Regions from separate parts of the Bacteroides sp. HF-4919 genome, predicted to be linked through region 2. Evidence: riboswitches for the same ligand, from Rfam matches in the RefSeq annotation. Region 2 holds a riboswitch; the other holds the start of a gene.
What was found. Region 2 has a riboswitch for thiamine pyrophosphate ahead of thiS (sulfur carrier protein ThiS). Riboswitches for the same ligand answer to the same signal wherever they lie in the genome.

Region 1: it holds a riboswitch for thiamine pyrophosphate, as region 2 does, so the genes downstream of both, KO473_RS16335 (TonB-dependent receptor) here and thiS (sulfur carrier protein ThiS) in region 2, are expected to answer to the same signal.

The regions. Positions count from the first base shown of each region.
Region 1 is NZ_JAHKNF010000009.1:198,118-213,739, reverse strand. It holds gene KO473_RS16360 (TonB-dependent receptor) at 1-769, shown strand, start outside; gene KO473_RS16355 (hypothetical protein) at 803-2,026, shown strand; gene KO473_RS16350 (DUF4250 domain-containing protein) at 2,122-2,298, shown strand; gene KO473_RS16345 (hypothetical protein) at 2,544-2,783, shown strand; gene KO473_RS16340 (mechanosensitive ion channel family protein) at 2,854-3,762, opposite strand; TPP riboswitch at 3,880-3,976, shown strand; gene KO473_RS16335 (TonB-dependent receptor) at 3,975-6,194, shown strand; gene pnuC (nicotinamide riboside transporter PnuC) at 6,198-6,770, shown strand; gene KO473_RS16325 (thiamine diphosphokinase) at 6,757-7,380, shown strand; gene KO473_RS16320 (DMT family transporter) at 7,334-8,281, opposite strand; gene thrC (threonine synthase) at 8,748-10,049, opposite strand; gene KO473_RS16310 (cofactor-independent phosphoglycerate mutase) at 10,199-11,410, opposite strand; gene thrA (bifunctional aspartate kinase/homoserine dehydrogenase I) at 11,421-13,856, opposite strand; gene KO473_RS16300 (polysaccharide biosynthesis/export family protein) at 14,523-15,476, shown strand; gene KO473_RS16295 (tyrosine-protein kinase) at 15,495-15,622, shown strand, end outside.
Region 2 is NZ_JAHKNF010000003.1:221,472-237,093, reverse strand. It holds gene KO473_RS07095 (ATP-dependent helicase) at 1-1,862, opposite strand, end outside; gene KO473_RS07090 (superoxide dismutase) at 1,984-2,601, shown strand; TPP riboswitch at 2,784-2,876, shown strand; gene thiS (sulfur carrier protein ThiS) at 2,942-3,139, shown strand; gene KO473_RS07080 (thiamine phosphate synthase) at 3,143-3,757, shown strand; gene KO473_RS07075 (thiazole synthase) at 3,886-4,662, shown strand; gene thiC (phosphomethylpyrimidine synthase ThiC) at 4,693-6,387, shown strand; gene KO473_RS07065 (hypothetical protein) at 6,399-6,944, shown strand; gene thiH (2-iminoacetate synthase ThiH) at 6,946-8,070, shown strand; gene KO473_RS07055 (HesA/MoeB/ThiF family protein) at 8,086-8,787, shown strand; gene KO473_RS07050 (thiamine phosphate synthase) at 8,849-9,457, shown strand; gene KO473_RS07045 (outer membrane beta-barrel protein) at 9,538-10,053, opposite strand; gene KO473_RS07040 (porin family protein) at 10,253-10,822, opposite strand; gene ppdK (pyruvate, phosphate dikinase) at 11,024-13,744, opposite strand; gene rlmD (23S rRNA (uracil(1939)-C(5))-methyltransferase RlmD) at 14,011-15,429, shown strand; gene KO473_RS07025 (RluA family pseudouridine synthase) at 15,440-15,622, shown strand, end outside.

The DNA of each region.
Region 1 (15,622 bases), on a different contig from region 2:
CAATGCCCTCCGTTACAGATTCACTCCGGACTTCATGGGTAAGTTTTCGGTTGGATATGACGTACGCCTGCCTACCGAAAGTGAACTTTTGGGCGATGGATATGCAGTCGCTCCTTCCGGAAATCTGCTCCCGGAACGAAACACAAGCATCAATCTGGGGTTCCTGTTCGACCGTACCGGAAAGTCTGCCAGTAATCTTCAACTGGAATTGAACACTTTTTATGGGTATCTCGAGAATATGATACGGTTTACCGGAGGTTATCTGCAATCGCAATACCAGAATTTCGGAAAAATGCGCACTTTGGGAGCAGAAGTAGAGGTGAAAGCGGACCTTACCCACTGGCTTTACGGCTACTGCAACATGACCTATCAGGATTTGCGGGATGTACGAAAGTTCGAACCGAACACTCATGTCCCCAACCCGACCAAAGGCAGCCGGATGCCTAACATCCCCTATCTTCTGGCAAACGCCGGACTGGAATTTCATAAAGAAAATCTGTTCGGAGGCAAAATGCAGAATACCCGCATCTTTGCGGACGGTTCTTTCGTTGAAGAGTATTTCTACGACTTTGAACAAAGCCGGTTCCAAGAGCGAAGAATACCACGCACCTTCTCTGCCAACGTCGGAATAGAGCATAGCTTCATGAACGGACGGTTCATCATCACAGCACGGATAAACAATCTGACTAATGCCCGGATGATGTCCGAATTCAACCGTCCTCTACCCGGACGCAATTGGGGAGTAAGGCTGAGATATGTATTGAAATGAAACAAGATTATTTATTTAAAAACCAAGAGAACTATGAAGATTAGAAATCTGACACTGGCACTTGCCGGTACTGCACTTGTATTTTCGGCATGCGAAAAGGATCCTGACCCTAAAGTCCCGGCCGACAATGCTAACATCGCCCTGGCAACTATTCTGCCCAACCCCGATGGTATGACGGGAGCCGCTTACCTGCAGCTGATCCGTGATGAATTTCCGCAGAATACCAACAATAACAACGGAATTCCCATTCCCTACGGAGGAGCATATCCGGTTATTGAAGGAAACGACATCTTTGTATTCCCGGGATACATGGGTGACAGTAAAAACGAACTGGTGAAATACACAAGAGTCAACGGCCGGTTATCAAAGACAGGAACAATGAAATTGCCTCCCAACTCTTCGGCCACCAATATTGTTTTCGCTTCTGCTGAAAAAGCCTACCTATCTATGGCGGGACTGGGCAGGATCGCTATTTTCAACCCTATCACCATGGTCCAGAAGGGAGAGATCGATCTGTCTTCTCTCGGAGTGTCCGACAATAATCCGGACCCCTCTGCCATGTTGTTGCGCGACGGACTTTTATACGTAGGCCTCAGCCAGATGGTGGGCGGATGGGTTCCTCCACAGGACCGTCCATACAGCGACATTGCCATTATAGACACTCAAACGGATAAACTACTGAAAATGATTACAGACAAAACCAGTGGTATCTCCATGCCTACCCGTCCGATTGACCGCTATTCAATCTTCATGGATGAAAAAAAGGATATCTATATTTCGTGTGTCGGTGCCTTTGGCATGGTCAAAGGTCATAATGCCGGCATATTGCGTATCAAGGCAGGAGAGACTGAGTTCGACCCAACGTATCGCTGGACCATTACGGGAGCTGACATCAGCGGAGAAGAAAAAACTGCGGGATTTATCTCTGCCATCCGGTATGTAACCAATGGAAAAGCATATGCTTATATCAATATGCCCGGTTACTACAAGCCCGGAGAACAAGGACATACCGCCATCGCCGATCTCGCTGTAGAAATAAACCTATACGACCGGTCCATGAAAAAGATCAAGGGACTCGACCTTTCCAATGGTTTCGGAGTCATGCTTGCCCTCTACAAAGGAACTGTGCTGATAGGTAACTCTTCGACTAAAGCGAAAGGTATCTACTCTCTGGACATACAGACAGGTGAGGTGTCTAAAGAGCCTGTATTGACCACAGTAGGTAATCCGATATTATGCCACTATTTTGATAAATAAAGACCGATGCCTTTCATGGTTCTAATAAACAAGGGCTCTTCTTGCAGAATAAACAGAGTTACCGTATCTTTGCAACCATTTAAAAAAGAATGATTATGGAACTTCCAGAAGACCCGATGATGTTGTTCAGCGTCATCAACATGAAACTCCGCGATTGTTACAAATCGCTCGATGAACTATGTGACGATATGAATGTCAATAAAGAAACACTGATTGGCAAACTGGGATCGGCCGGATTTGAATACAATGCCGAACAGAATAAATTTTGGTAAAACAGGCATCCCCCTGCTTTAATTCCCGTAACCTTGTAAATCTTATATCCGGTGGATAATAAATGCTTCGGATAGTAGATCGGAATACAGTTTCTGGTCAAAGTCTAAGAACTGATTCATTATCGAATATTCCCCACTTAAAGATTTAAGGCAAAATACAGAGACCGCAAAGATAAGAAAAAACAGATTGAACCTTATCCTCTTTCAGAATGTTTTATCTGTAGAAATTTAAAACAACAACGGTTATGGAAAAATATCTTATTCACAGTAATGAGCTGCACCTGATCGATCAAGAAAGAATCCACCAGGCAGTAGAACAGATGGTAGAGTCATTGGATATGGCAGCCGGGTCTACATTCAGTTTCGATCTTTACAAAGTGGTGGAAACCTATTTCAAGGATTTGGATAAGCGGAGAGAGATAAACCATCTGTTAGGCATCACAGACAACACGTATGATCCGACAGAAGATTTTGGAGTGTGTTAATCGGTTAAATATAAATCTTGAAAAAGGGTGGTTACCTCCGACGAAGTAGCCACCCTTTTTGCATGAATTATCAGTTGGGTGCCTGATGAACCGTAAGTTGAGGGAAGGGGAAGTTAATGCCTTGTTCGTTGAATGTAGCATAAATCGCCTTGTTAATATCGAAATATACTCCCCAATAATCGGCACTGTTCACCCAGACACGGACCACCACGTTCACACTACTCGCATCCAAGGCATGGAGAGCTATAAAGGGAGCAGGATCATCCAGGATACGCTTATCGGTAGCCAGCACCTCACGTACCACCTTCTCAACCTTATTATAATCTTCACCATAATCCACACCGACAATCCACTCTACCCGCCGGGTTGTCTGATTGCTGTAATTAGTCACGACCCCACTACTCAGTGCACCGTTCGGGACATAAATCAATTTATTGTCGGCAGTGGTCAGGATGGTGTGGAAGATCTGGATTTCCTTGACAGTACCAGAGACGTTCTGTGCATCTATCCAGTCGCCCACCTTATAAGGCTTGAACAGCAGGATGACCAGTCCGCCAGCAAAGTTCTGCAGATTGCCCGAAAGAGCCATACCGACAGCCACACCGGCAGAAGCCAGCAGAGCGGCGAACGAAGTGGTTTCCACTCCTAATGCACCTACCACGGAAATAATCAGCAATACGGTGAGAAGGATATTAACGAGGCTCCTTACAAAAGTTTTGATACTGATATCGACATTTCTCTTATCCATAAGACGCTTTACAAGTCGGTTCAGCATCCGGATCAGAAAACGCCCGACCAGAAAAACAATCACAGCCTTCAGAATGTGACCTCCGGCCTGTATACCCGAATCGATCAACTGCTGGGTAACCAGAGCCAGTTTATCCAGCCCATCGGCCTGTGCAATGGCCTGATCAAGCTTATCGGCCGCCACCTGCAGAGAGTCTGCCACTTGTTGCGCGGCTTGAAAGAATAGTAGCATAATAGTATAATTTTAGAAGTTTTTCATTTAATAACAGCAGACAAAGCTACAATGTTTTTATCAAATAGCGAAGTGTTTCTTGCTTAACACACCCAAAAAGCGTAAATTTGCCACCGATTCACTGAGTAGGGGTGCCTTAACATGACGGGCTGAGAACATACCCTTTGACCTGATCCGGGTAATGCCGGCGTAGAGAAAAATAAATTAGCAACATGAAAAAGATGATTTTTGCCGGCTGCCTGATAGCCGGAGCAAGCGTCTTCGCGCAAGCGGGCGAGACAGACAGCTTGAAAGTAGTAAACCTGCAAGAGGTGCAGGTAGTATCCACACGTGCCACTTCGAAGACTCCCGTAGCATTTACCAACGTGTCGAAAGAGGAACTCAAAAAGCAGAACTTCGGGCAAGATATCCCGTATCTGCTCAGTATGACACCTTCGGCACTGACCACCAGTGATGCCGGGGCAGGCATCGGCTATACCACCCTGCGTGTGCGCGGAACGGACGGGACACGTATCAACATCACCGCCAACGGCATTCCGATGAACGATGCCGAAAGCCATACGCTTTTCTGGGTGAACATGCCCGACTTTGCCTCATCGGTGAAGGATATACAGGTGCAACGCGGTGCGGGAACTTCGACCAACGGTGCCGGTGCTTTCGGTGCCAGCGTGAATATGCAGACGGAGGGGATTTCGATGAAGCCGTATGCCGAACTGAATGCTTCGTACGGAACCTTCAATGCGCACAAAGAAACGGTAAAATTCGGTACCGGACTGTTGAACGACCATTGGGCCTTCGATGCCCGCCTGTCCAACATCGGTACGGACGGATACATCGACCGGGCTTCGGTAGACCTTTATTCTTTTTATGCACAGGGGGGATATTTCGCCGACAACACTTCGGTGAAGTTCATCACTTTCGGCGGAAAAGAGAAAACGTATCATGCCTGGAATTATGCCAGCAAGGAAGAAATGGAGAAGTACGGACGACGTTTCAACTCGTGCGGCATGTACACGGATGATGACGGCAACATCCGTTTCTACAAAGACCAGACAGACAACTATCTGCAAATGAACTACCAGCTCTTACTGAACCACACTTTCTCGCCGGAATGGAACCTGAACGCAGCACTCCATTATACGAAAGGAGACGGATATTATCAGGAGTATAAGGAGGACCGGACACTGAAAGAGTATCACCTGCCACCTTTCATGCATGACGGCAAAGAGGTGGACAAGAGCGACCTGATCCGTCAGAAGAAGATGGACAACCACTTCGGTGGCGGCGTGTTCTCGGTAAATTACCAGAACGGAAAGCTGAACGCTTCACTGGGAGGTGCGCTGAACCATTATGACGGATGGCACTTCGGACGGGTGATCTGGGTGAAAAATTACATCGGCGAACTGCTCCCCGACCACGAATACTACCGGAATAAAGCGAAGAAGACGGACGGCAACCTCTATCTGAAAGCTAACTATAACCTGGTGGCGGGGCTCAATGCATACGCCGACCTGCAATACCGCTACATCAACTATAAGATAAACGGCGACAACGATAAGTTTGACTACAACGCGGACGCCCTGCAAAAGCTGGCGGTAAACGATCACTTCAACTTTTTCAACCCGAAAGCCGGGCTGAACTGGGACATAGACGCCAACAACCGGGTTTATGCATCGTTCTCCATCGCCCAGAAGGAACCGACACGGAACAACTATACCGACGGCAACGCGGACGAGTATCCAAAGGCGGAAAAACTGCTCGACTATGAGTTGGGATATACCTACCGGAACACTTGGCTGAGCGCCGGGGCCAACTTCTACTATATGGACTACAAAGACCAGTTGGTACTGACCGGAGAGCTGAACGAGATAGGCGAGGCTATGGCGCGCAACGTGCCCGACAGTTACCGGATGGGAGTGGAACTGATGCTGGGTGTGAAGCCCTGCCAATGGTTCCAGTGGGACATCAACGGTACACTGAGCAAAAACCGGGTGAAAAACTTCACCGAAAAGCTGTATGAAGACGAATGGAAGAATCCGGTCGAGGTCAGCCACGGAAATACACCGATCGCCTTCTCGCCGGACCTGATCCTGAACAACCGCTTCTCGTTCAGCTACCGGGGATTCGAGGCCGCCTTGCAATCGCAATACGTCAGCAAGCAGTACATGAGCAATGCCAGACAGGCTGACCAGACGCTAAACGCCTATTTCGTGAGCAACCTCAACCTGGCTTACACCTTCAAGCTCCCTCACGTAAAGTCGGTTACGGCAGGATTCACCATCTACAACCTCTTCAATGCCGAGTATGAAAACAACGGATATGCAGGCAGCGGTTATAAGATAGTAAAAGGAGAGGTAGAGCGCTACAACTATGCCGGCTACGCCGCACAGGCCGGAACGAATGTAATGGGTAACATTTCCATCCGCTTTTAAGCCATGAACTACCTCGAAATCACAGGTACCCTGATCGGGCTGATTTATCTCTGGCTGGAATACCGTGCCAGCATTTACCTCTGGATAGCGGGCATCATCATGCCTGCCATCTACATCTTCGTCTACTACCGGGCGGGACTGTATGCCGACTTCGGAATCAACATCTACTATCTGCTGGCGGCCGTTTACGGATGGATTGTCTGGATGCGGGGTGCCGGCCGGGAGTCGAAAGCCGAACTCCCCATCACACATACTCCGCTGAAAAGGTATCTTCCGCTGACCGCGGTATTTTTAGCAGCCTTCCTCGGCATTGCCTGGATACTGATCCGGTTCACGGACAGCAACGTACCCTGGCTCGATTCGTTTACCACGGCACTGAGCATCATCGGCATGTGGATGCTGGCGCGCAAATACGTAGAACAATGGTGGGCATGGATACTGGTCGACGTGGTATGCTGCGGACTCTACATTTACAAAGAGCTTTATTTCACATCCGCCCTTTACGGACTTTACTCAATAATTGCTATCTTTGGCTACTTTAAATGGAAACAAATGATGCACTATGAAAGTAAATGATATCGATATGGATGCCGTGATACTGGGCAACGGCGAATATCCAACCCACTCCATGCCTGAAACCATGCTGATCATGGCTCCCTATGTGGTATGCTGTGACGGATCGGCCGATGAACACATCCGCCGGGGATTCATCCCGAATGCCATCATCGGTGACGGGGACTCCCTCTCGGCGGAGAATAAAGACCGTTTCAGGGAAATATTCCATCAAATAGACGACCAGGAGACGAACGATCAGACCAAAGCGGTCCATTTCCTGCTGGACCAAGGCAAGAAGGTGATCATCCTTGTAGGCGCAACCGGCAAACGGGAAGACCATACATTGGGAAACATCAGCCTGCTGGTGGATTATATGAAGGTGGGAGCACAGGTGACGATGCTGACCAATCATGGCATGTTTGTCCCCGCATCGGGACGGAACACTTTCAAATCACGCCCCGGACAACAGGTTTCTGTCTTTAACTTCGGTGCCACCGGACTCAGAGGAGAGGGATTGGTATACCCGCTCAGCGACTTCGACAACTGGTGGCAAGGGACACTGAACGAGGCGACAGGTGACGAATTCACGATCCATGCGGAGGGAGACTACCTGGTTTATCTGAATTACTGAGAGGTTTCTCCTTCGTTTCGGCCACCTCGACCAGATAGACACTGATGCATATCATGCCGATGGCAATGGTCTGCGCCCAGCTGAAGCGGTCCTGCCCGACCAACAGGGAAACGATGGTAGCCACCATCAGAATCAGATAACCATAAATGGCGACTACGGTAGTCTTCAGATATTTCAGTCCTATGGGCACCAGCAGATAACTGACGACCGTAGGGAAAATCAGGACGAACAGGAGAACGGACAGCGGAAACCAATGCACCGGTCCGGAAAATACCGGTGCGTGAAAACCGGTGATGGCAGAGACCAGAATGCTCGAAAAGGCCGCTCCGGCAAAGGTATATTTCAGCACCGTAAACATCCCGACCGATTTCAGGATACGGTTGCTCGCCACCAGATAGATGGCATAGGCAATCGAACTCAACAGGCACAGCACGTTCCCCGTCAGGGCATCCGAAGCCAAGTCGTCACTCTTTTGTGCCAGGATACAGAGGATGGCCCCGCCGAGTCCGAGGGAGATGCCGGCAACCTTCAGGACGCTGATTTTCTCTTTGAAGAAGACGACGGCGATGACAAACACCCAAATGGGCTGGAGACTGGTGAAAATGGAACTGGAGACGGGGGTCGTCTTACTCAGCCCCACCAGATAGAGAAACATAAAACCGTAAATGCCCAACGCACCAAGGAGGAAAAGGTAGATCTTTTCTTTGCGGGTAGAAGTCTCGGGCTTGACAAACATTCCGATGATCCAAAAAGCAACGGCGGCAAACACGCACCGGAGGGTCACTCCCGAAAGAGGGCTGACCCACACGGGAAGCAGGTATTTCAACGCATTCATATTCAATCCGCTAAAGGTTTTGGACACCACCATGCTCAGATTGGCCTCCACTTTTTTATTCTTCATCATACACGAGGGGTTGGTTTTATTGGGGTACAACAAAAGAGGCGGCGGAAAGTTCGGGAAAAGGAGGGCGATAAAGCCCGGAGCGGGAAGCGGATTCCAGTTATTTAGTTTTACACAAGAACCGGCTTTCACTCACGTGCGGGACGAAGAAAACCCGCAGGCGCACGGAAGCGGATCCGGAGACACCCGCAGGCAAAACCAGAGGCGGGACTTTCATCCAAAAGTCCCGTCACTTTTTCCAAAAAGTCCTAAGAGTTTTTTCGAAAAGTCCCGGGACTTTTTTCGCCCCCTCCAGAAGTACTCCTGAGGCCGTTTTCACAGACGATTTCCCACCGGCATCTCCATCCGGGGAAAAGGCCGGCGGCTGTGGGAAAAGCCCTTCTCACCACCGGAGGCACAGAGCATGTACGTCAATAATCCATGACATAAATCGCCTGTGTCACTCTGTGCCCTCAGGGGTGGGTTTCTACCTGCCCAGCAGGTAGCTCTTGAAATCGACAAACTCCTTCGTCATCGGCAAGCTTTGCTTCTCACCTTTCATAAATGCCCGGAGCTTGGCAGGTATCTCGACCTCAGTACCGATGATGGCCTCAACCGTCTGCAAGAATTTTGCCGGATGGGCCGTCTCCAGGAAGACACCTGTCTCACCCGGCTGCAAGCCCTCTTCCAAGGCACGGAAGCCGCATGCACCGTGGGGATCGAGCAGATAGCCGGTCTCCTGCCATACGGTTTTCACAGTCTCACGGATCTGCCCGTCGGTATACGTCGCACCGGAAATCTCGGCTGCGACAGCCGCATGCGAGTCACCATACAGATCGAGTACACGGGCAAAGTTACTCGGGTCGCCCACATCCATCGCATTGGCAATGGTAGCAACCGATGGACGAGGATTGTACTGCCCCGTCTGCAAGTATTGATAGAAAATGTCATTCCTGTTATTGGCAGCGATAAAACGCCGGATGGGCAACCCCATCTTCTTGCCGAACAAGCCTGCCGTAATGTTTCCGAAGTTTCCGCTCGGCACGCAGATGACGGCATTCGCTGCCCGCCCCGCCCGTTTCAGCTGTGCGTAAGCGTAGAAGTAATAGAAAGCCTGCGGCAGAAAACGGGCCACATTGATGGAGTTGGCCGAAGTCAGCAACAACCGCCCGTTCAGTTCACTATCCATAAAGGCCGCTTTCACCAGCGCCTGACAGTCGTCGAAAGTGCCGTCCACTTCGAGTGCCGTGATGTTCTGCCCCAGCGTAGTGAACTGTTTTTCTTGTATCTCGCTCACCTTTCCCTTCGGATAGAGCACATACACATGGATGCCTTCCACTCCCAGAAAGCCATTGGCCACGGCACTGCCCGTATCTCCGGAGGTAGCCACCAGCACATTCACCTGCTTCCGGCCTTCCTTACGGATAAAGTAGCTCAGCAAACGGGCCATAAACCGTCCGCCCACATCCTTAAAGGCAAGCGTGGGACCGTGGAAAAGCTCCAGTGAGTAGATGTTGTCCTTAACCTGTACCAGCGGAACATCAAAATTCAATGTGTCATAAACGATCTCTTTCAATATTTCCGCCGGGACATCTTCGCCAAAAAAGGCATCCGCCACCCGATATGCGATCTCCTGAAAAGAAAGGCTGTCTATCTCGTCGTAAAACTCCTGCGGCAAACGCCGGATGGTCATGGGCATAAATAAGCCCTTATCGGAAGCAAGCCCTTTTACCACTGCTTCTTCAAGTGAAGCAAGCGGTGCCTGCTTGTTTGTGCTATAATATTTCATAGATACTTTTATAATGATTATGCGCTAAATGTTTCATTTCCGTTTCACCACAGATTACACAGATTTTCGCAGATTAATAATATAGATCGTTGATATTTAAGATTAAAAGTTCTGTGTTAATCCGTGTAATCTGTGGTGAACCGTATTCGCTAATGATTCATAAACTCTTTAATAAACTCATCCTCCTTCATCAGTCCGTAGCTGCCCTCCACGGCTGCTATCTCGTCGAAGGTCTGTACGCTGTCCGGTTCGATGCCCGGATACCAGATGAAGAACGGTACCGGTTCATTGGTATGCGTGCGCAGCTCGCAAGGAGTGGGATGGTCGGGCAATACGGCGATGGCCACCGGTTCGTCCCAATCCTTCACCGCCTCGTAGACAGGGCCTACGGCACGGCTGTCCAGGTTCTCGATGGTCCGCAACTTCAGTGCCACGTCACCTTCGTGCCCGGCTTCGTCACTGGCTTCGATGTGCAGATAGACAAAGTCATCCGTCCTCAAGGCTTCCAATGCGGCGACCACCTTATTCTCATAGTTGGTGTCGTACAGTCCCGTCGCCCCTTCCACCGCGATGCGGCGCAGTCCGGCATAATATCCGATACCGTTGATCAGATCGACAGCCGAGATTACGGCTCCCCTCTTCACTTGCGGAAATGTATCGGACAGACGTTCCATCTGCGGACGATAACCCGGACTCCACGGCCAGATACTGTTGGCAGGGTCCTTGCCTTCGGCCATCCGCTTCAGGTTCAGCGGATGATCCTTCAGCAGTTCCTGCGACTTCAGGATCAGTTCGTTGAGCAAGCCGGCTGTCTCTTCGGCCTCCGGCACCAGCGGTTTCACCATCAGCGGACGGAAAGGCTTTAAAGGCACATCGTGCGGCGGAGTGCAGTCCAGCTGCTTGTTCCCCCCTTTCACCACCAGCAAATGGCGGTATTGCACACCGGTATGAAACCGTACCCGGTCGTCACCTAACTTCTCCTGAAGATATTGAATCAACACATCCGCCTCTTCCGTGGTGATATGCCCGGCCGAATGGTTCTTCAGGATATCCCCTTCTGTACAAATCAGGTTGCAACGCATCGCCATCTCGCCCGGCTGCAGATCTACACCGATACTGGCGGCCTCGAGCGGCCCGCGCCCCTCGTATACCTGCGGAAGATTGTATCCCAAAACCGACATGTTGGCTACTTCACTTCCCGGATGAAACCCGTCGGCTACGGTCACCAACCGTCCGACCCGTCCCATGCGGGCCAGTTTATCCATATAAGGCGTTTTTGCATATTGCAGGAGCGTCTTGCCTCCCAACGATTTCACAGACCAGTCGGCCATTCCATCGCCCAGTATGATGATGTGTTTCATAAGCTTCTTTTTATACGTTTGCAATACTCATGATGTCGGCAAACACACCGGCGGCTGTCACTCCGGCACCCGCACCGTATCCCTGAATCATCATCGGGTACTCCTTATAGCGCTCGGTAGTCAGCAGGATGATGTTGTTGCTGCCCTCCAGTCCGTAGAAAGGATGGTTGCGGTCCACTTCCTGCAAGCCTACGGATGCCTTACCGTTTTCCAGCTTGGCAACGAAACGCCAATGTTTATTCTCGCTTTCGAGCACCTTGCGGCGGGCTTCGAAGTCAGCATCCAGACTGGGTACCTTCTTCCAGAAGTCTTCCAGCGAACCTTCGAAAAAGTCGTTCGGCACAAACAGGTTCTTTTCAACCTCTTCCTGCTCCAGCTTATATCCGGCTTCGCGGGCCAGGATCACCAGCTTACGGATCACATCCTTGCCACTAAGGTCGATACGCGGATCAGGTTCGGAGTAGCGTTCTTCCTGCGCCATCTTGATGGTACGGCTGAAAGGCACATCGGCACTGATCTTATTGAAGATATAGTTCAGTGTGCCCGAAAGGACGGCTTCGATTTTCAGGATCTTGTCACCGCTATGTATCAGGTCATTGATGGTATTAATAATCGGAAGTCCGGCACCCACGTTGGTTTCAAACAGATATTTCACACCACGCTGACGGGCTATCAGCTTCAGTTCGCGGTAGTTCTCGTAAGCCGACGAAGCAGCGATCTTATTGGCCGCCACCACAGAGATGTTGTGTTGCAGGAAGTCCTTATACAAAGAGGCGATGTCCGGACTGGCCGTACAATCCACAAATACCGAGTTGAATATGTTCATGCCGATAATCTCTTCGCGGATAGTGTCCAGCGAACTGTCGGTTCCTTTCTCTTTCAACTCCTCACGATAGTTGCCCAAGTCGAATCCGGCACGGCTGAACATCGCTTTCGTCGCATCGATGATACCCACCACATGCAGTTTCAGCCCATTCTCCATCATCAGTTTCTTCTGTTGCTGGCGTATCTGTTCGACAAGGCTTCCACCCACCGTACCCACACCGCAGATAAAGAGGTTGAGCACCTGGTATTCCGAGAGGAAGAAAGAGTCGTGGATCACGTTCAGCGATTTACGCAGTGATTTTGAATCGACCACAAACGATATATTGGTTTCGGACGCTCCCTGCGCACAGGCAATCACATTGATGCCATTCCGTCCCAGCGTGCCGAACAGCTTTCCGGCAATACCCGGTGTATGTTTCATATTCTCACCTACGATAGCCACGGTAGCCAGGTTCTTTTCTGCCTGGATAGGCGAGATCTCACCCATCTCGATCTCTTTGGCAAACTCTTCGTTCAGCACCTCACAAGCCAGATCGGCATCGGCATTACGCACCCCGATAGAGGTACTGTTCTCTGAGGAAGCCTGCGAAACGAGGAACACACTGATGCCGTTCTTTGCCAACGCCTTAAAGATGCGGTAGTTTACACCGATCACCCCCACCATACCTAAACCTTGCACCGTAATCAGGCTCGTGTCGTTGATAGACGAAATACCTTTGATGGCCTTGCTCTTCGTATGGTCTACATTCTGCTTGATCACCGTTCCCTGCCCATCCGGATTGAATGTGTTTTTAATCAGAATCGGTATATTCTTGTGACACACCGGATAGATGGTAGGCGGATAAACCACTTTTGCACCGAAGTTACAGAGCTCCGTCGCTTCAACATAGGTCAGCTCACTGATGGTGTAGGCCGTACTGATCACCCGCGGATCGGCAGTCATAAAGCCATCCACATCTGTCCATATCTCCAGGCTATCGGCACCGAGGGCTGCGGCAATAACGGCGGCAGTATAGTCGGAGCCACCGCGTCCCAGATTGGTCACGTCTCCCGAAACCTTATCAGAAGAAATAAATCCCGGTACGAGTGATACCTGTGGAATCTCTTTGAAAGCCTCCCGCACCAGTCGATTGGTCAGTTCCGTATCCAGTGTATGCTTATTGTGTTTCTTTTCTGTCTTGATAAAAGTGCGTGAATCGAACCACACAGCCCCCTGAATCAGCCGCGACGCAATCAGTGAAGACAGGCGTTCACCATAGCTGACAATGGTATCGGATGTTTTCGGGGAAAGGTCTTTAATCAGATAAATGCCCTGAAAAATATCTTTCAGTTCATCAAGCAATTCATTCACCTGATAGTGCAACAAAGTTTGAGTTTCTCCGGCAGGAATCACTCCCTTTACCATTTCTTCGTGACGGCGTACTATTTCCCGGTATGCCCCTTCGTAAGCTGCATCGCCCGTGGCGGCCATTCGGGAAGTACTAATCAACTGGTCAGTGATCCCGCCCAATGCGGACACTACAACGATTACCGGCTCACCGGCAGACTCTACGATTTTCTTTACGCTTAAAATGCTGTTCACGGAACCTACGGACGTTCCGCCGAATTTCATTACTTTCATGCAGATACTTATTTAATGGAATGCTTTGTACGCTCCTTAAGGCATACAAAACCACTTTTGTTGATACAAATAATAAAATATAAAATTGAGTTTTGCTTACTTCCTGTAAGCGTGAATCACGTAGATACACATCATACTATATATTAACCCCTAAGGGTCATCCCCATTGTCCCCTGTGTCCCGATCATCAGGATACACATCGATGTGACTGTATGTGGATAGTAATGCATCATTGTCTCTGTTTCTACTTTTGATTTTGATAAGATGTTGCAAAAATAAGAATAATTTCATTCAATCTATCACTTTTTGCGATTATTTTGCGATAAAAATACAGATAAGCTCCGAAAGAGGATAAAAAATGTAGAATAGCAAGCTCCATGCCGTCCTCTTTCCATCTTACCGGGAACCGCTTCCTTCTTTCTATCGCCTCCTGTTTATGGCAAATTCCATAAAAGAAAAAAGTTAAACCGGACTTATGATGAAATAAAGAATCAATATTATTGCCTTTTATAAATTATTGATTATTTTTGCACTCAGTTTAAAGAGCGTTGATGTATCTTTTAAACTAAACATATTTAAGTAGTTAGAAGCGTTTACCATATTATTCTTGTCAAAGGAAATCGCCAATTTCAGAGGAGTATAAGAATAATAGGCAACAAAACGCTCATGCTCAATGTATATCCTTCAATAGTATATAGTTGGGCGTGGGCTGTTGTCTTTATTATCTATACTCAGGCGTTTGGCGATGCCTCTTTGACAGATAACAGCAACAGTTCCCACGCTTTTTTTATTTACTCAAACGCCGGTTCGGGGAATGACGGGCAGCGATATACAATGATGAAAGAAACCGTATGGACAGCGTTATTTTGGTGCATTCTCTGCACATCATGTTCCTCAAGCAAACGAGTAGCTTATTTACAGCAGTTAGGTACGGAGCAGAACAATGCTCTTGTAGAGTTCAATGCCCGTATCATGCCGAAAGATTTGCTTACGATTTCCATTAGCTGCTCCGAACCGGAAGCGGCCCTCCCTTTCAATTTAATAGTACCCACATCACAAAACGAGCTTAATACCACCAACTCGACGAGCCAACCGATCCTGCAAAACTATCTGGTGAACAGTGAGGGAAGGATTACCTTACCCGTACTTGGAGAGTTAAAGGTAGAGAGAATGACAACCCAGGAGATTTCGGATATGATCGCCGAGAAGCTGAAACGCTATCTGAAAGAACAGCCCATTGTTACGGTGCGCCTGGTGAATTATAAAATCTCCGTAATCGGAGAAGTAAACCATCCCGGCATATATACGGTAAACAATGAACAAGTGAATCTTCTTGAAGCAATAGCAATGGCAGGTGACCTTACCATCTATGGCAAACGGAACAACGTACGCATCATCCGCAAAGAAAACAACCGGCAACGATTAATCACCGTCAACCTCAATGATGTAAACGTCATCCACTCTTCCGATTTTTATCTGCACCAGAACGACATTGTATATGTGGAACCCAATAAAGCCAAAACACAGGGAGCCAATATCGGTTCTTCCACCAATCTGCTGATTTCTATCACATCTATATTAATATCAATGGCCGGACTGATTGTGACCATATTAAGATAACAAAACAAATTACGCCCCATGGAAAACGAACAGAAACAACAAGAACAGGAAATAGACTTAATCGAACTATTCTATAAAGTCATAGTACACTGGAGGTGGTTCCTGATAGCAATCGCTGTCGCACTGACAGGCGCATATATCTATGT
Region 2 (15,622 bases):
AAACAGTGTTCCTCGGCACGGGTGATGGCGACGTAGAACAGGCGGCGTTCTTCTTCCATCGCGCGCGGTGAATCGCCCGCCATGCCACTGGGGAAGAGATTCTCTTCCAACCCTACCACAAATACATTGCGGAACTCCAGCCCTTTGGCAGAATGCACCGTCATCAAAGTCACCTTCTCACCATCTCCCTCCTTATCGGAATCCTGATCGGTGAGCAGGGATACTTCGGAGAGAAAGTCGATCAGTGAAACATTTGTGTTCCCCTCTTCCTGACGCATGGCACAGAAATCATTCATACCGTTCACCAGTTCCTCGATGTTCTCTTTGCGGCTCAGGTTTTCGGGCGAATTGTCCTGACAGACGTCATTGATAATACCGGACTGGCGGATGATTGCCGTACCTATTTCATAGGCATTCTTCTCCGCCACCTCGGTCATGAACTGTTCGATCAGTTCACGAAAGCCTTGCAACTTGGTGTGTGTATTTTTATTAATAGTAAGTCCGTAAGTGATGGGGTCGCACAGCACAGTCCACAGGCTGACATTGTTGTCGGTGGCGGCTTTGATAATCTTCCCCACCGTAGTATCACCGATACCGCGTGCCGGATAATTGATAATCCGCTTGAACGCCTCTTCGTCGTTGGGATTGACCACCAGACGGAAATAAGCTATGATGTCTTTTATTTCCTTACGCTGATAGAAAGAGAGGCCGCCGTAAATCTTATAAGGCATGCTCCGCTTACGCAAGGCCTCCTCGAAGACACGGCTTTGGGCATTGGTGCGGTAAAGGATCGCAAAATCAGAATAGCCATAATCGTGTTCGCGACGCAGCTGAGCGATTTTATTGGTCACGATATCGCCCTCTTCCACATCGCTGTAGGCTTGGAATACACCGATGGCTTCCCCCCGTTCTTTCTCGGAGAAAACCTCTTTGGGGATCTGCCGCTCGTTCTTTTCGATCAAGCTGTTGGCTGCACGGACGATGGTCTGGGTAGAACGGTAATTCTGCTCCAGCTTGAAGACTTTTGTGTCGGGATATATCTTGGTGAAATACAAAATATTGTCAATGTCGGCTCCCCGGAAAGAGTAGATGCTCTGCGCATCGTCACCCACCACACAAACACGCTGATTCTCCTTAGTGAGCTGCAACACAATGCTGTGCTGCGCATAGTTGGTGTCCTGATACTCGTCGACAAGCACATAACGGAACTGCTCACGATAGCGCGCCAGCACTTCGGGAAAATCGCGGAAAAGAATATAGGTATAGACCAGCAAATCATCGAAATCCATTGCTCCGGCTTGCCGGCAACGCTCCCAGTAACGGCTGTAAATGTCGCGTATGGCAGGCATCTTGACCGCAGCATCTGCCTCGTAAGCCTCCTTGTTGGTAGCATAGCCCGAAGGAGACACCAAATGGTTCTTGGCATTGGAAATGCGAGCCTGTACACTGCCGGGTTTATAGGTCTTTTCGTCAAGCCCCATCTCCTTGATGATGGAACGGAGCAGGCTCTTGCTGTCCGCCGAGTCGTAGATGGTGAACTGTGACGTAAACCCGATGTGGGATGCCTCGGCACGAAGAATACGGGAGAACACCGAATGGAATGTACCCATCCAGAGATACCGTGCACGCTGTTCGCCCACCTGCCGGGCAATGCGCTCTTTCATCTCACGGGCGGCTTTGTTAGTAAAAGTCAGTGCCAGGATGTTCCAGGGATTGTAACCGTTCTCGAGCAGATAGGCTATCTTATAAGTAAGTACGCGTGTCTTTCCGGAACCGGCACCGGCAATGACCAGTGAAGGACCATCACCGTAGAGCACCGCTGCACGCTGGCTTTCATTAAGTTCTTCGATATAGTCGGGCATAAAATTTATCTGTTAAATCTCTATTCACTGGCAAAGATAGAGGAAAGTTTGGACAACTCCGAACATTTAGGCCCTATATCCCGTTATATATTTATAGAAATGAAATAAAAGATTTGAATTTATGAATACATTATTAATGTCTTTAATATTTACAACCATGACTTACGAAATGCCTAAACTTCCGTACGCAAACAATGCGCTGGAACCTGTAATCAGTCAGCAGACCATTGATTACCATTATGGTAAACATCTTCAAACATATGTAAACAATCTCAATAGCCTCGTTCCGGGCACCGAATTTGAAGGAAAAACAGTAGAAGCCATCGTAGCTTCGGCTCCCGACGGAGCCATCTTCAACAATGCCGGACAGGTGCTGAACCACACACTCTACTTCCTGCAATTCGCACCGAAACCGGCGAAAAACGAACCGGAAGGTAAGTTGGGAGAAGCCATTAAACGCGACTTCGGAAGCTTTGAGAACTTCAAGAAAGAATTTAATGCGGCTGCCGTAGGATTGTTCGGTTCGGGATGGGCCTGGCTGTCTGTGGATAAAAACGGGAAACTGCATATCACCAAAGAAGCCAATGGAAGCAACCCGGTGCGTGCCGGACTAAAACCGCTACTGGGATTCGATGTGTGGGAACACGCTTATTATCTCGACTATCAGAACCGACGGGCCGACCACGTAAATAAACTGTGGGAGATCATCGACTGGGATGTAGTGGAAAAACGACTGTAATTCAGAAGTATTCACCACAGAGGACGCAGAGGACACAGAGTTTCAAATTCGGGAAAAGAACGAATTTGACTCTGGTGTCCTCTGCGTCTTTTGTTTCCTCTGCACCACTCTCTGCCTACTCCGTGGTGAAATAATCCCTGATTTACTTTTTTCTTATCTCCTTTTTCACTTACTTTGCTCCCGTAAAGACAAAGGGGTGCCACCCGGTGGCTGAGATCATACCCTAAGAACCTGATGCAGTTAGTACTGCCGAAGGGATTGTGTATTTCTTCTTATCGTTTCTCTCCGCATGCACTCTCTTTGTATTTACTTTCATTTATCTATAAATACATATACGAATATGAAAGTACAAGTGAACAACAAAGAAGTGGAAACTACCGCAAGCACCATCACCGGGCTTGCCACGCAATTGCAACTTCCCGAAAACGGCATTGCCATCGCTGTGAACAACCAAATGATCCCACGTCCGCAATGGAACGAATTCAGCCTGCACGAGAATGACAACCTGATTGTGATTAAAGCAGCCTGTGGAGGATAAATCATGCTGAGCCTGCAATTTATCACTCACCAGACCGGGAAATACTCTTATTTCGAATCGGCATGTATGGCCCTCGAAGGAGGATGCAAATGGATACAACTGCGCATGAAAGAGGCATCTCCGGAAGAGGTGGAAACAGTAGCCCGGCAGCTGAAACCTCTTTGCAAGACACACGGGGCCATCCTGATTCTTGACGATCATGTGGAACTCGCCCAAAAACTGGAAGTGGACGGAGTGCATCTGGGCAAAAAAGACATGCCTGTCAGCGAAGCCAGAAAAATCCTGGGCGAAGCATTCATCATCGGAGGTACAGCCAATACTTTTGAAGACGTGAAAATGCACTTCAGCGCCGGTGCCGACTATCTGGGCATCGGCCCGTTCCGGTTTACTACAACCAAGAAGAACCTCAGCCCCGTACTGGGACTCGAAGGATATACCTCTATTTTATCGCAAATGGATGAATGCGGCATCCGGATTCCGGTAGTCGCCATCGGAGGCATCGTAACGGAAGATATCCCTGCCATCATGAAAACAGGCGTAAACGGCATCGCCCTCTCAGGAGCCATCCTGCAAGCGCCGAACCCGGTAGAAGAAACAAGAAGGATTCTAAACATATAAGGAAATGAATCGAACTCACCACAGAGTACACAGATTTTCACAGATTCTTTAATTTAACTCTCAGTAAAATAAATTATTAATCTGTGAAAATCCGTGTAATCTGTGGTGAGCTCAAAACAAAATCAGAAATGGAAAAGCTAATTATTGCGGGACGTGAATTCAACTCCCGCCTCTTCCTGGGAACAGGAAAGTTCAACTCAAACGAATTGATGGAACAATCGATACTGGCCTCGGGCACCGAAATGGTAACAGTGGCCATGAAACGTATCGACATGGAGAATTCGGAAGACGACATGCTGAAACATATCGTGCATCCACACATCCAACTGCTGCCCAATACCTCGGGAGTGCGCAATGCAGAAGAAGCGGTGTTTGCCGGACAAATGGCACGCGAAGCCTTCGGGACCAACTGGCTGAAGCTGGAGATACACCCGGATCCGCGCTATCTGCTGCCCGACTCGGTAGAGACTCTGAAAGCAACCGAACGACTCGTGAAACTCGGATTTGTGGTACTGCCTTATTGCCAGGCCGACCCGGTACTCTGCAAACAACTGGAAGAGGCGGGAGCGGCCACAGTGATGCCGTTGGGAGCACCGATCGGAACCAACAAAGGTTTGCAGACCAAAGAATTCATCCACATCATTATCGAACAGGCGGGTATCCCGATAATAGTGGATGCCGGAATCGGTGCGCCGAGCCATGCGGCAGAAGCGATGGAGATGGGAGCATCGGCGTGTCTGGTAAATACTGCCATTGCCGTAGCCGGCAACCCGGTAGAAATGGCAAAGGCCTTCAAGCAGGCAGTCGAAGCAGGACGAATGGGCTATGAAGCAGGACTCGGCATGCAGACTACCGGATTGGTGGCAGAAGCAAGTTCACCGCTGACGGCATTTTTAAACGAATAAAAAAACAGTCCCACCTCTAATAACGAATTTATGGAACAAAGAATAAAATTCCCCCGCTCCGAGAAAGTATACCTGTCCGGAAAACTTTTCCCCGAAATCCGCGTAGGTATGCGGAAAGTAGAGCAAGTGCCCAGCACCACTTTCGAAGGAGAGAAAAAAATCATAACTCCCAACCCACACGTATATATCTATGATACAAGCGGACCTTTCAGTGACCCGGACATAGAGATTGACCTGAAAAAAGGTCTCCCCCGGCTACGGGAAGAATGGATACTGAAAAGGGGGGATGTAGAGCAACTTCCGGAGATCAGTTCGGAATACGGACGGATGCGGCGGGACGACAAAAGCCTCGACCCTCTCCGCTTTGAGCACATCGCACTGCCCTACCGGGCCAAATCCGGGAAACATATCACCCAAATGGCATATGCCAAACAAGGTATCATCACTCCGGAAATGGAATATGTGGCTATCCGCGAAAACATGAACTGTGAGGAACTGGGTATCGATACTCACATTACTCCTGAATTTGTATGCCGGGAGATAGCCGAAGGACGGGCGGTTCTGCCTGCCAACATCAATCATCCCGAAGCCGAACCAATGATTATCGGCCGTAACTTTCTGGTAAAGATCAATACCAACATCGGTAACTCCGCAACCACGTCGAGCATCGACGAAGAGGTGGAGAAAGCGATGTGGAGCTGCAAATGGGGAGGTGACACGCTGATGGATCTTTCAACGGGAGAAAACATACACGAAACACGGGAATGGATCATACGCAACTGCCCGGTTCCGGTGGGTACGGTACCCATCTATCAGGCACTGGAAAAGGTAAACGGCAAAGTAGAGGACCTGTCCTGGGAACTGTATCGCGACACACTGATAGAACAGTGCGAGCAGGGAGTGGACTACTTCACCATTCATGCGGGAATCCGCCGGCACAATGTGCACCTGGCGGAAAAGAGGCTTTGCGGAATCGTATCCCGCGGCGGGAGCATCATGAGTAAATGGTGCCTGGTGCACGACCGCGAGAGTTTCCTTTACGAACACTTTGACGACATCTGTGATATTCTGGCACAATATGACGTAGCGGTATCATTGGGAGACGGTTTGCGGCCGGGTTCCACCCACGATGCCAATGACGAGGCACAGTTTGCCGAACTTGATACCATGGGCGAACTGGTGGTGCGCGCCTGGGAAAAGAACGTACAAGCCTTCATCGAAGGGCCCGGACACGTGCCGATGCACAAAATCCGCGAGAACATGGAACGTCAGATCGAGAAGTGCCACAATGCCCCGTTCTATACACTCGGCCCGTTAGTGACGGATATTGCACCAGGATACGACCACATCACCTCTGCAATCGGTGCGGCACAAATAGGCTGGCTCGGAACAGCCATGCTCTGCTACGTGACGCCCAAGGAGCACCTGGCATTGCCCGATAAAGAAGATGTACGCGTCGGAGTGATCACCTATAAGATTGCCGCCCATGCAGCCGACCTGGCCAAGGGGCATCCGGGAGCCCAGGTACGGGACAATGCGTTGAGCAAAGCACGCTATGAATTCCGCTGGAAAGACCAGTTCGACTTATCGCTCGACCCGGAACGCGCATTCTCTTATTTCCATGCCGGACGACACACGGACGGAGAATATTGTACCATGTGCGGACCGAACTTCTGCGCAATGCGACTGAGCCGGGATTTGAAGAAAACTAAAAAACAAGAATAAGACCAACTGTCATGGAAAGAACAGACGAATACCGGAAAGCATTGGATGTACCCATCTCCGAACTATCCATAGACCGGATCATTGAGGAGATCCGCCGGCAGCCGGAGAACTTTGAGGCCCTCTATCATCTGACGACAGACGAGAAGCGATTGGTCTCCTGGCGGGCACTGTGGGTATGCGATAAACTTTGCAGGCAATACCCCGATTGGTTCGCCCCGCTCCGGGAAGAACTGACCGGAAGGCTGGTGACCTGCAAACACGATGGTTCCAAGCGCCTGCTTCTCTCCATACTCTACCATGCTCCCGCCGAAGAAATCCCATCGGTTGAATTGCTTAACTTCTGTCTGGATTGCATGCTGTCTCGCCACGAAAGCATAGGCGTGCAATCCTTAGCCGTCCGAATGGCCTACCACCTGTGCAAGCACGAACCCGAACTGCTCAACGAACTGCGGACCATACTGGAAAGCACAGATACGGAACTGTATTCGACCGCTGTAAAAACGACTGTGCGGAACACATTGAAGAAAATAAATCAGAAGAATAAAAAGAAAAAATAAAATGTTTTCAGATGAATTAGAAAAGATTTCCTGGGAAGAGACGACTAAAATCATCTATTCCAAAACCGACGCCGATGTGCGCCGCGCATTGTCAAAGGAACATTGCGATGTAAACGATTTTATGGCATTGATTTCGCCGGCTGCCGCCCCCTATCTGGAGACTATGGCGCGTCTCAGCCGGAAATATACGCTGGAACGCTTCGGAAAGACAATTTCGATGTTCGTTCCACTCTATATTACAAATTCTTGTACAAACTCGTGTGTATACTGTGGCTTTAACCACAATAATCCGATGAAACGGACCATCCTTACGGAAGAGGAAATGGTAAACGAGTACAAAGCGATCAAGAAACTGGCTCCGTTCGAAAATCTGCTGTTAGTAACAGGCGAAAATCCTGCCAAAGCAGGAGTAGATTACATTGAACGGGCCCTCCTGCTGGCAAAGCCTTATTTCTCTAATCTGCAAATTGAGGTAATGCCACTTAGAGCAGAAGAATATGAACGGCTTACGTATGCCGGACTGAATGGAGTCATCTGCTTTCAGGAGACTTACAACAAAACCAATTATAATGTGTATCATCCCCGTGGCATGAAATCGAAATTTGAGTGGCGTGTCAATGGTTTTGACCGTATGGGACAAGCAGGTGTACACAAAATAGGCATGGGGGTACTGATCGGTCTGGAAGAATGGCGCACGGATGTCACAATGATGGCCTACCATCTGCGCTATCTGCAAAAGCACTACTGGAAAACGAAATATAGCGTCAACTTCCCCCGGATGCGCCCCTCGGAGAACGGAGGTTTCCAACCTAATGTTGTGATGAACGACCGGGAACTGGCACAGGTGACTTTTGCCATGCGCATCTTCGACCACGATGTGGATATCTCCTACTCTACCCGCGAAAGCGCAGAGTTCCGTAACCACATGGCTACGCTCGGGGTGACTACCATGAGCGCCGAAAGTAAAACGGAACCGGGAGGCTACTTTACCTATCCGCAGGCACTGGAGCAGTTTCATGTCAGCGACGAACGGAAAGCCGTGGAAGTGGATGCCGCACTGCGTTCACTGGGGCGGATACCCGTTTACAAAGACTGGGACACGGCACTGACCCTGACTCAATGCTAACGATAAAGACGAATCATGGAAAGATACAACAGGCAAATCATGCTTCCGGAAATAGGAGAAGCAGGACAAGCAAAACTCAAAGCTGCCAAAGTATTGATTGTGGGCGTAGGAGGACTGGGTTCTCCCATCGCCCTCTATCTGGCGGGTGCAGGAGTAGGTACCATCGGACTGGTGGATAACGATGAAGTAAGCCTCAGCAATCTGCAAAGGCAGGTGCTCTATACGGAAGAAGAGGTGGGAGACCTAAAAGCGATTTGCGCTTCACTGCGGCTCAGTGCCCTGAACCGGGAAATAGAGGTAAATGCCTGTCCGGGACGGCTCAGCAAAGACAATGCCCGTGAATTGATAAGGCAGTACGACATCGTAGTGGACGGATGCGATAATTTTATCACCCGATATCTGATAAATGACGTCTGTGTAGAGTTGGGAAAACCCTATGTATACGGTGCCATCTGTGGTTTCGAGGGACAGGTTTCTGTCTTTAACTACGGGAGCGAGGCACAACGGAAAACATACCGTGACCTCTATCCGGATGAAAAAGAGATGTTGCGTATGCCTCCTCCTCCCAAAGGGGTAGTCGGAGTAACACCGGCAGTGACGGGCAGTGTGGAAGCAACCGAAGTCCTGAAGATTATCTGCGGATTCGGCGAGGTTCTGGCAGGCAAACTATGGACAATTGACTTACGGACATTGCAATCTAACATATTTTCACTATAAAGGTTGGTTTCTGAGTAAGTTAATTACTAACTTTGCTAAACTTAACAGTTTAACAACAGAAATGAAACTTATCGTAGTAACGACGCCTACTTTCTTTGTAGAAGAAGATAAGATTATCACTGCTCTCTTTGAAGAGGGATTGGATATTCTGCATCTCAGGAAACCGGAAACGCCGGCTATGTATTCGGAACGCTTGCTCACACTGATTCCGGAAAAATATCATAAACGCATTGTCACCCATGAACACTTCTACCTGAAAGAAGAATTCAACCTGATGGGAATTCACCTAAATGCCCGCAACCCGAAAGAACCGCATGACTACTCCGGGCATATCAGTTGTTCCTGCCACTCGGTGGAGGAAGTGAAAAACAAAAAACACTTTTACGACTATGTGTTTATGAGCCCGATTTACGACAGTATCTCAAAAGAAGGATATAACTCGCCTTACACGGCTGAAGAATTGCGTCAGGCAGGTAAAGACAAAATCATCGATGGCAAAGTAATGGCTTTGGGAGGCATCACGCCGGAGAATATACTGGAAGTAAAGGATTTCGGATTCGGAGGTGCAGTGGTTTTAGGAGACTTGTGGGGTAAATTCGATGCCTGTTCCGACAGAGATTATCTGGCAGTGATAGAACACTTCAAGAAACTGAAAAAGATGGCGGACTGAGCCAAAGAATAACGGACTAAATAAAATAGGGTGACTTCCTTATGAAGGGAAGCCACCCTATTTCGTTGAAACCTATTTGATTAAAATTCGTAATGGAATCCGAATGTTAAGTCTTCGCTACTTGCGCTAAAGCCGAATCCGCTGTTATTCATATAGTCGTCCTTATAACCCAAGAAACCACATTTGGCAACCAAACTGAAATGTTGGTTCAGTTTTATGGCAATACCCGGTTTCAGACCGATCTCAAAACCGTTTATTGCATCTCCGCCATCTTTCACCTTAGTGGTAGCAAAGCCAAACCCACCATCGATAAACAGACGTACAATCTTGTTCTCGTAATAAGAAAAGCGTGCATAAGGAGCAATAGCAAAAGAATTAATCGTTTTATGACTTATATAATCATGGTTAAACTGGAGTTCAACGCCCAGTGCCCATTGTTCACTCAGGTTGTATCCGATTTCCGGAGCGAGCTTGAAAGAAGTAGTATTAGCGTCATCATTACGCCACAAACCTACGGTACCTCCCATGTAAATGTCCTGAGCTTTGACAGATAAAGTTGCAATAGCAACAAATAAAAACAATACAATCTTTTTCATCTTCTTAGTAGTTTTAATTAAATGTACCTATTTTGAAAACAAACAAAAGAATTATTTCACTTTTGTTTCGGGTCGCAAAAGTATAGTATATTCATTAATTAAACAACTATTTCCGCCACTATTCGCTGAGTGAATATAAAAGAAAAGCCGCTTGTAGTTGATTTACAGCGGCTTCTCTATTTTAATATTTATCGGTTTCTCAGAACTTATAACCTACACTGATCGAAACATTCAGATTTTTACCATTTACGTCGTCCATTACATCGACAAATCCGAACTGGCCGTCAAGCCCTACGATGATCTTGCCAAACTCCGCGGCCACACCGATACCCAAACCTACATCGCCACGTTTCAGCAGACCGTCGTCGCCAAAGGTATCAACTTCCAAACGTCCTTTACCTAAATCGACTTTAGAATTACCCCCGATACCGCAAGCAAAATAAGGACCGGCACTCAACACAATATTGGTATTATCGGCCACTTTGAAACGCGCCGCAGCCATAACCGGCAGTTCCAGATAAACAGCATTCACACTCAGTTCATCCTTCTTGACACCTTTGGAAGATACGAACAAAGAGGGTTGCAAAGACCAGATTTCATTAAATCCATACTCCATACCACCGCCTATCTTGAATCCAACTTTGGCATTCATGTCAAAATCACCGGTATAATTACTGATATTCATTCCCACCTTGGCATTCCAGCTCACTTGAGAAAAGCCCACAACCGAAACAAGGGCAAACAATACAAACACAAGATTTCTTTTCATAATTCTGTAATTTTAGTTTGTTAAAAATATAATAAGTAAGGTTTCATAAGATAAAGGAAATATTTTTATTTGAATTATACAAATATTCACTCTACATTTTATCCACTCCCCCTGCTTCTGCTTTCTCTTATTCTGTTTCCATAAAAAAACGAGGCTACCCTTTCACGGGTAGCCTCGCCTAACCAGTTATCTGAAATCTATTTAGTCTTCGATAGCTGCTTGTGCCGCTGCCAGACGTGCAATAGGCACACGGAACGGAGAACAACTAACGTAATTCAAACCTACTTTATGGCAGAACTTCACAGATGAAGGCTCACCGCCATGTTCACCGCAGATACCGCATTTCAAATCCGGACGGATAGCACGCCCTTTTTCGGTTGCCATACGTACCAACTGGCCTACACCATTCTGGTCGAGTACCTGGAACGGATCTACCTTCAGGATCTTCTTCTCCAGATAAACCGGAAGGAAAGAAGCGATATCGTCACGAGAGTAACCGAAAGTCATCTGAGTCAAGTCGTTGGTTCCGAACGAGAAGAACTCGGCAGACGAAGCGATACGGTCGGCAGTCAGAGCTGCACGAGGAATTTCGATCATGGTTCCAACCTTGAAGTCAATGCGGTCTCCCACCTCTTCGAAAAGCTTTTCTGCTTCGGCACGGATCACACTTTCCTGCTGCTGGAACTCGTAAAGAATACCTGTCAGCGGCACCATGATTTCAGGATGTGTTTCTATTCCTTCTTTCTTCAGTTCAAGAGCGGCACCCAAAATGGCACGAGTCTGCATCTGTGTGATTTCGGGATACGTATTTCCCAAACGACAGCCACGGTGACCCAACATCGGGTTGTGTTCGCAAAGTGATTCTACACGCTGCTGGATATATTGCAAACTTACCCCCATCGTATCGGCCATTTCTTGCTGTCCTTTCAGATCGTGAGGAACGAATTCATGCAAAGGAGGATCGAGCAGGCGTACGGTCACCGGACAACCGGCCATAGCCTCAAAGATTCCTTTGAAGTCGGCTTGCTGATACGGAAGGATCTTAGCCAGTGCTTTGCGGCGCCCTTCAGCATTTTCTGCCAGGATCATTTCACGCATAGCCTTAATTTTTTCACCTTCAAAGAACATGTGTTCCGTACGGCAAAGGCCTATACCTACCGCACCGAAGTTACGGGCAACCTCAGCATCATGCGGAGTGTCGGCATTAGTACGTACTTGCAGGCGGGTATATTTATCGGCCAACTTCATCAAATCGGAAAAATCACCCGATAACTCAGCAGCCTTCGTTTCTACTTTACCTTGGTAAACTTCACCCGTACTACCGTTCAAAGAGATGAAATCACCCTCTTTCAGCAACACGCCGTCCACTTCTACTGTACGGGCTTTATAGTCGATGTTCAGTGCACCGGCTCCCGAAACACAACATTTACCCATACCGCGGGCAACCACGGCTGCATGTGAAGTCATACCTCCACGTGCGGTCAAAATACCTTCAGCAACTGCCATACCGGCCAAATCTTCGGGTGAAGTCTCGATACGAACCATCACAACGCGTTTTCCGGCAGCATGCCATTCGGCTGCATCGTCAGCAAAGAATACAATCTGACCGGTAGCAGCACCCGGAGAAGCCGGCAAACCGCGAGTCAGCACTTTAGCCTGTTTCAAAGCAGACTTATCGAATACCGGGTGGAGTAATTCATCCAGCTTATTGGGTTCTACACGCATCAGGGCAGTCTTTTCATCAATCATTCCCTGACGGAACAGATCCATTGCGATCTTTACCATGGCAGCACCGGTACGTTTACCGTTACGTGTCTGAAGGAACCAAAGTTTGCCTTCCTGAACGGTGAACTCCATGTCCTGCATATCTTTATAGTGATTTTCGAGCTTAGTCTGCAATTCGTCCAGTTGTTTATATATTTCCGGCATTGCTTCTTCCATAGAAGGGTATTTCGAAGCACGCTCTTCTTCGCTCACACCAGCCAACTGAGCCCAACGCTGGGAACCGATCTTGGTGATCTGTTGCGGAGTACGGATTCCGGCAACAACGTCCTCGCCCTGTGCATTGATCAGGTATTCACCATTGAAAAGGTCCTCACCTGTGGCAGCATCACGTGAGAAGCAAACACCTGTAGCAGAACCATCGCCCATATTACCGAATACCATTGCCTGAACACTTACGGCAGTACCCCATTCGTCAGGAATTCCTTCCATCTTACGGTACAGGATGGCACGTTCATTCATCCATGAATTAAATACGGCGCAAATTGCTCCCCAAAGCTGTTCGTATGCACAAGTCGGGAAATCCTTGCCGGTCTGTGCTTTTACAGCAGCTTTAAATTTCTTCACGAGTTCTTTCAGGTCTTCTACCTCAAGCTCGTTATCCAGTTTCACGCCTTTGGCATGTTTCACCTCTTCGATGATGGCTTCAAACGGATCCTGGTCTTCTTTGTTAACAGGCTTCATACCCAATACTACATCACCATACATCTGTACGAAACGACGGTAAGAATCCCATGCAAAACGGGCATTTCCTGTTTTACGGGTCAAGCCTTCAACCACTTCATCGTTCAAACCCAGGTTCAGGATCGTATCCATCATGCCCGGCATGGATGCACGCGCACCCGAACGCACAGAAACCAGCAACGGATTCTCTACGTCACCAAATTTTGAACGCATCAGGTTCTCTATATTTGCAATGGCTTTTTCTACTTCTTCTTTCAGGAGAGATACGACCTTTTCCTGTCCCATCTCGTAATATTCGGTACAAACGTCAGTTGTAATTGTGAAGCCCGGAGGTACGGGGACACCGATCAGATTCATTTCGGCAAGGTTCGCACCTTTACCCCCAAGTAAGTTTCGCATACCGGCTTTTCCTTCTGCCAGTCCATTACCAAAGGTATAAACTCTTTTTTTGTCCATAATACGATTTTAAAGTTATTAGTTGTGATTCTTTTCTGTTCGCAAATCTAAGGATATTTCGCAAACCAGAAAACTTTTATATGAAAAACTTTCTATCAAAATGCAATTTCGACATTGCAATCTGCATTATTTCACTTCATATAGAGAAATACGAAAAAAAATACCTACTTTTGCGAAAGATTTTATTAATATGGCGTAGAATGGTGATTTTATATATTCACGCTTTATACATAAAGAAATCATTTTAATATAATTCAAGGAGTATTGTGGCTAGAAAGAAAAAAGAACTTCCCCTGCTGGAGAAGGTGACAATAACGGATGTGGCTGCCGAAGGAAAAGCCATCGCAAAAGTAAATGACCTGGTAGTTTTTGTGCCTTACGTAGTGCCGGGCGATGTGGTGGATCTGCAAGTCAAAAGAAAAAAGAATAAATATGCCGAGGCCGAAGCGGTGAAGTTTCACGAACTCTCGCCGATACGTGCCGTTCCTTTTTGCCAACACTATGGCGTATGCGGCGGATGCAAATGGCAGGTATTGCCTTACGCCGAACAAATCAAATACAAACAGAAACAGGTGGAAGATAACCTCCGTCGCATCGGCAAGATCGAATTACCGGAGATCTCTCCTATCCTGGGATCTGCCAAAACCGAATTTTATCGGAACAAACTGGAATTTACCTTCTCAAACAAACGCTGGCTGACAGCAGAAGAAGTGAAACAGGATGTAAAGTACGACCAGATGAATGCAGTGGGATTCCATATCCCGGGAGCATTCGACAAAGTGCTGGCTATCGAAAAGTGTTGGTTACAAGACGATATTTCCAATCGCATCCGAAACACAATCCGTGATTATGCTTACGAGCACAATTACTCTTTCATCAACCTTCGTTCACAGGAAGGAATGCTCCGCAACATGATTGTGCGTACTTCAAGTACCGGCGAACTGATGGTAATTCTAATTTGTAAAATTACCGAAGAGCATGAAATGGACCTCTTCAAGCAGTTATTGCAGTATGTGGCCGACCAATTTCCGGAAATAACCTCTCTCCTATACATTATTAATAATAAATGCAACGACACCATCAATGATCTCGATGTACACGTATTCCGTGGCAACGACCATATCTTTGAAGAGATGGAGGGCCTGCGTTTCAAAGTGGGACCGAAATCGTTCTATCAGACCAATTCGGGGCAGGCATACAACCTCTATAAGGTAGCGCGCGACTTTGCCGGATTAACGGGTGGCGAACTGGTGTATGACCTGTATACCGGAACAGGAACCATTGCTAACTTTGTATCGCGACAGGCACGGCAAGTGATTGGCATCGAATACGTGCCCGAAGCCATTGAAGATGCGAAAGTAAATGCGGAAATTAATGGAATAGAGAATACGTTGTTCTTTGCCGGAGACATGAAGGATATCCTGACTCAGGACTTCATCAATCAGTATGGACGTCCGGACGTAATTATCACCGATCCTCCCCGGGCAGGAATGCATCAGGATGTGGTAGACGTAATCTTGTTTGCCGAACCAAAACGAATTGTATATGTTAGTTGTAATCCGGCAACGCAAGCCCGTGATCTTCAGTTGCTCGACGTTAAATACCGTGTGAAAGCAGTGCAACCGGTAGATATGTTCCCACATACCCATCACGTGGAAAACGTAGTGCTGCTCGAACTTAAATAAGGAAACGAATATGAAAAGAATGAAACGAACTCCGGCCGAAAAGGCACGTGCGCAATATACAGGTTATCTGGTGAAAGAGCCTATGGAACTAATGGACTTCCTCGCAGCGAAAATGCCTGATGCCAGCCGTACCAAGCTAAAGTCACTGCTCAGCAAACGAATCGTACTGGTTGACAATGTGATTACGACACAG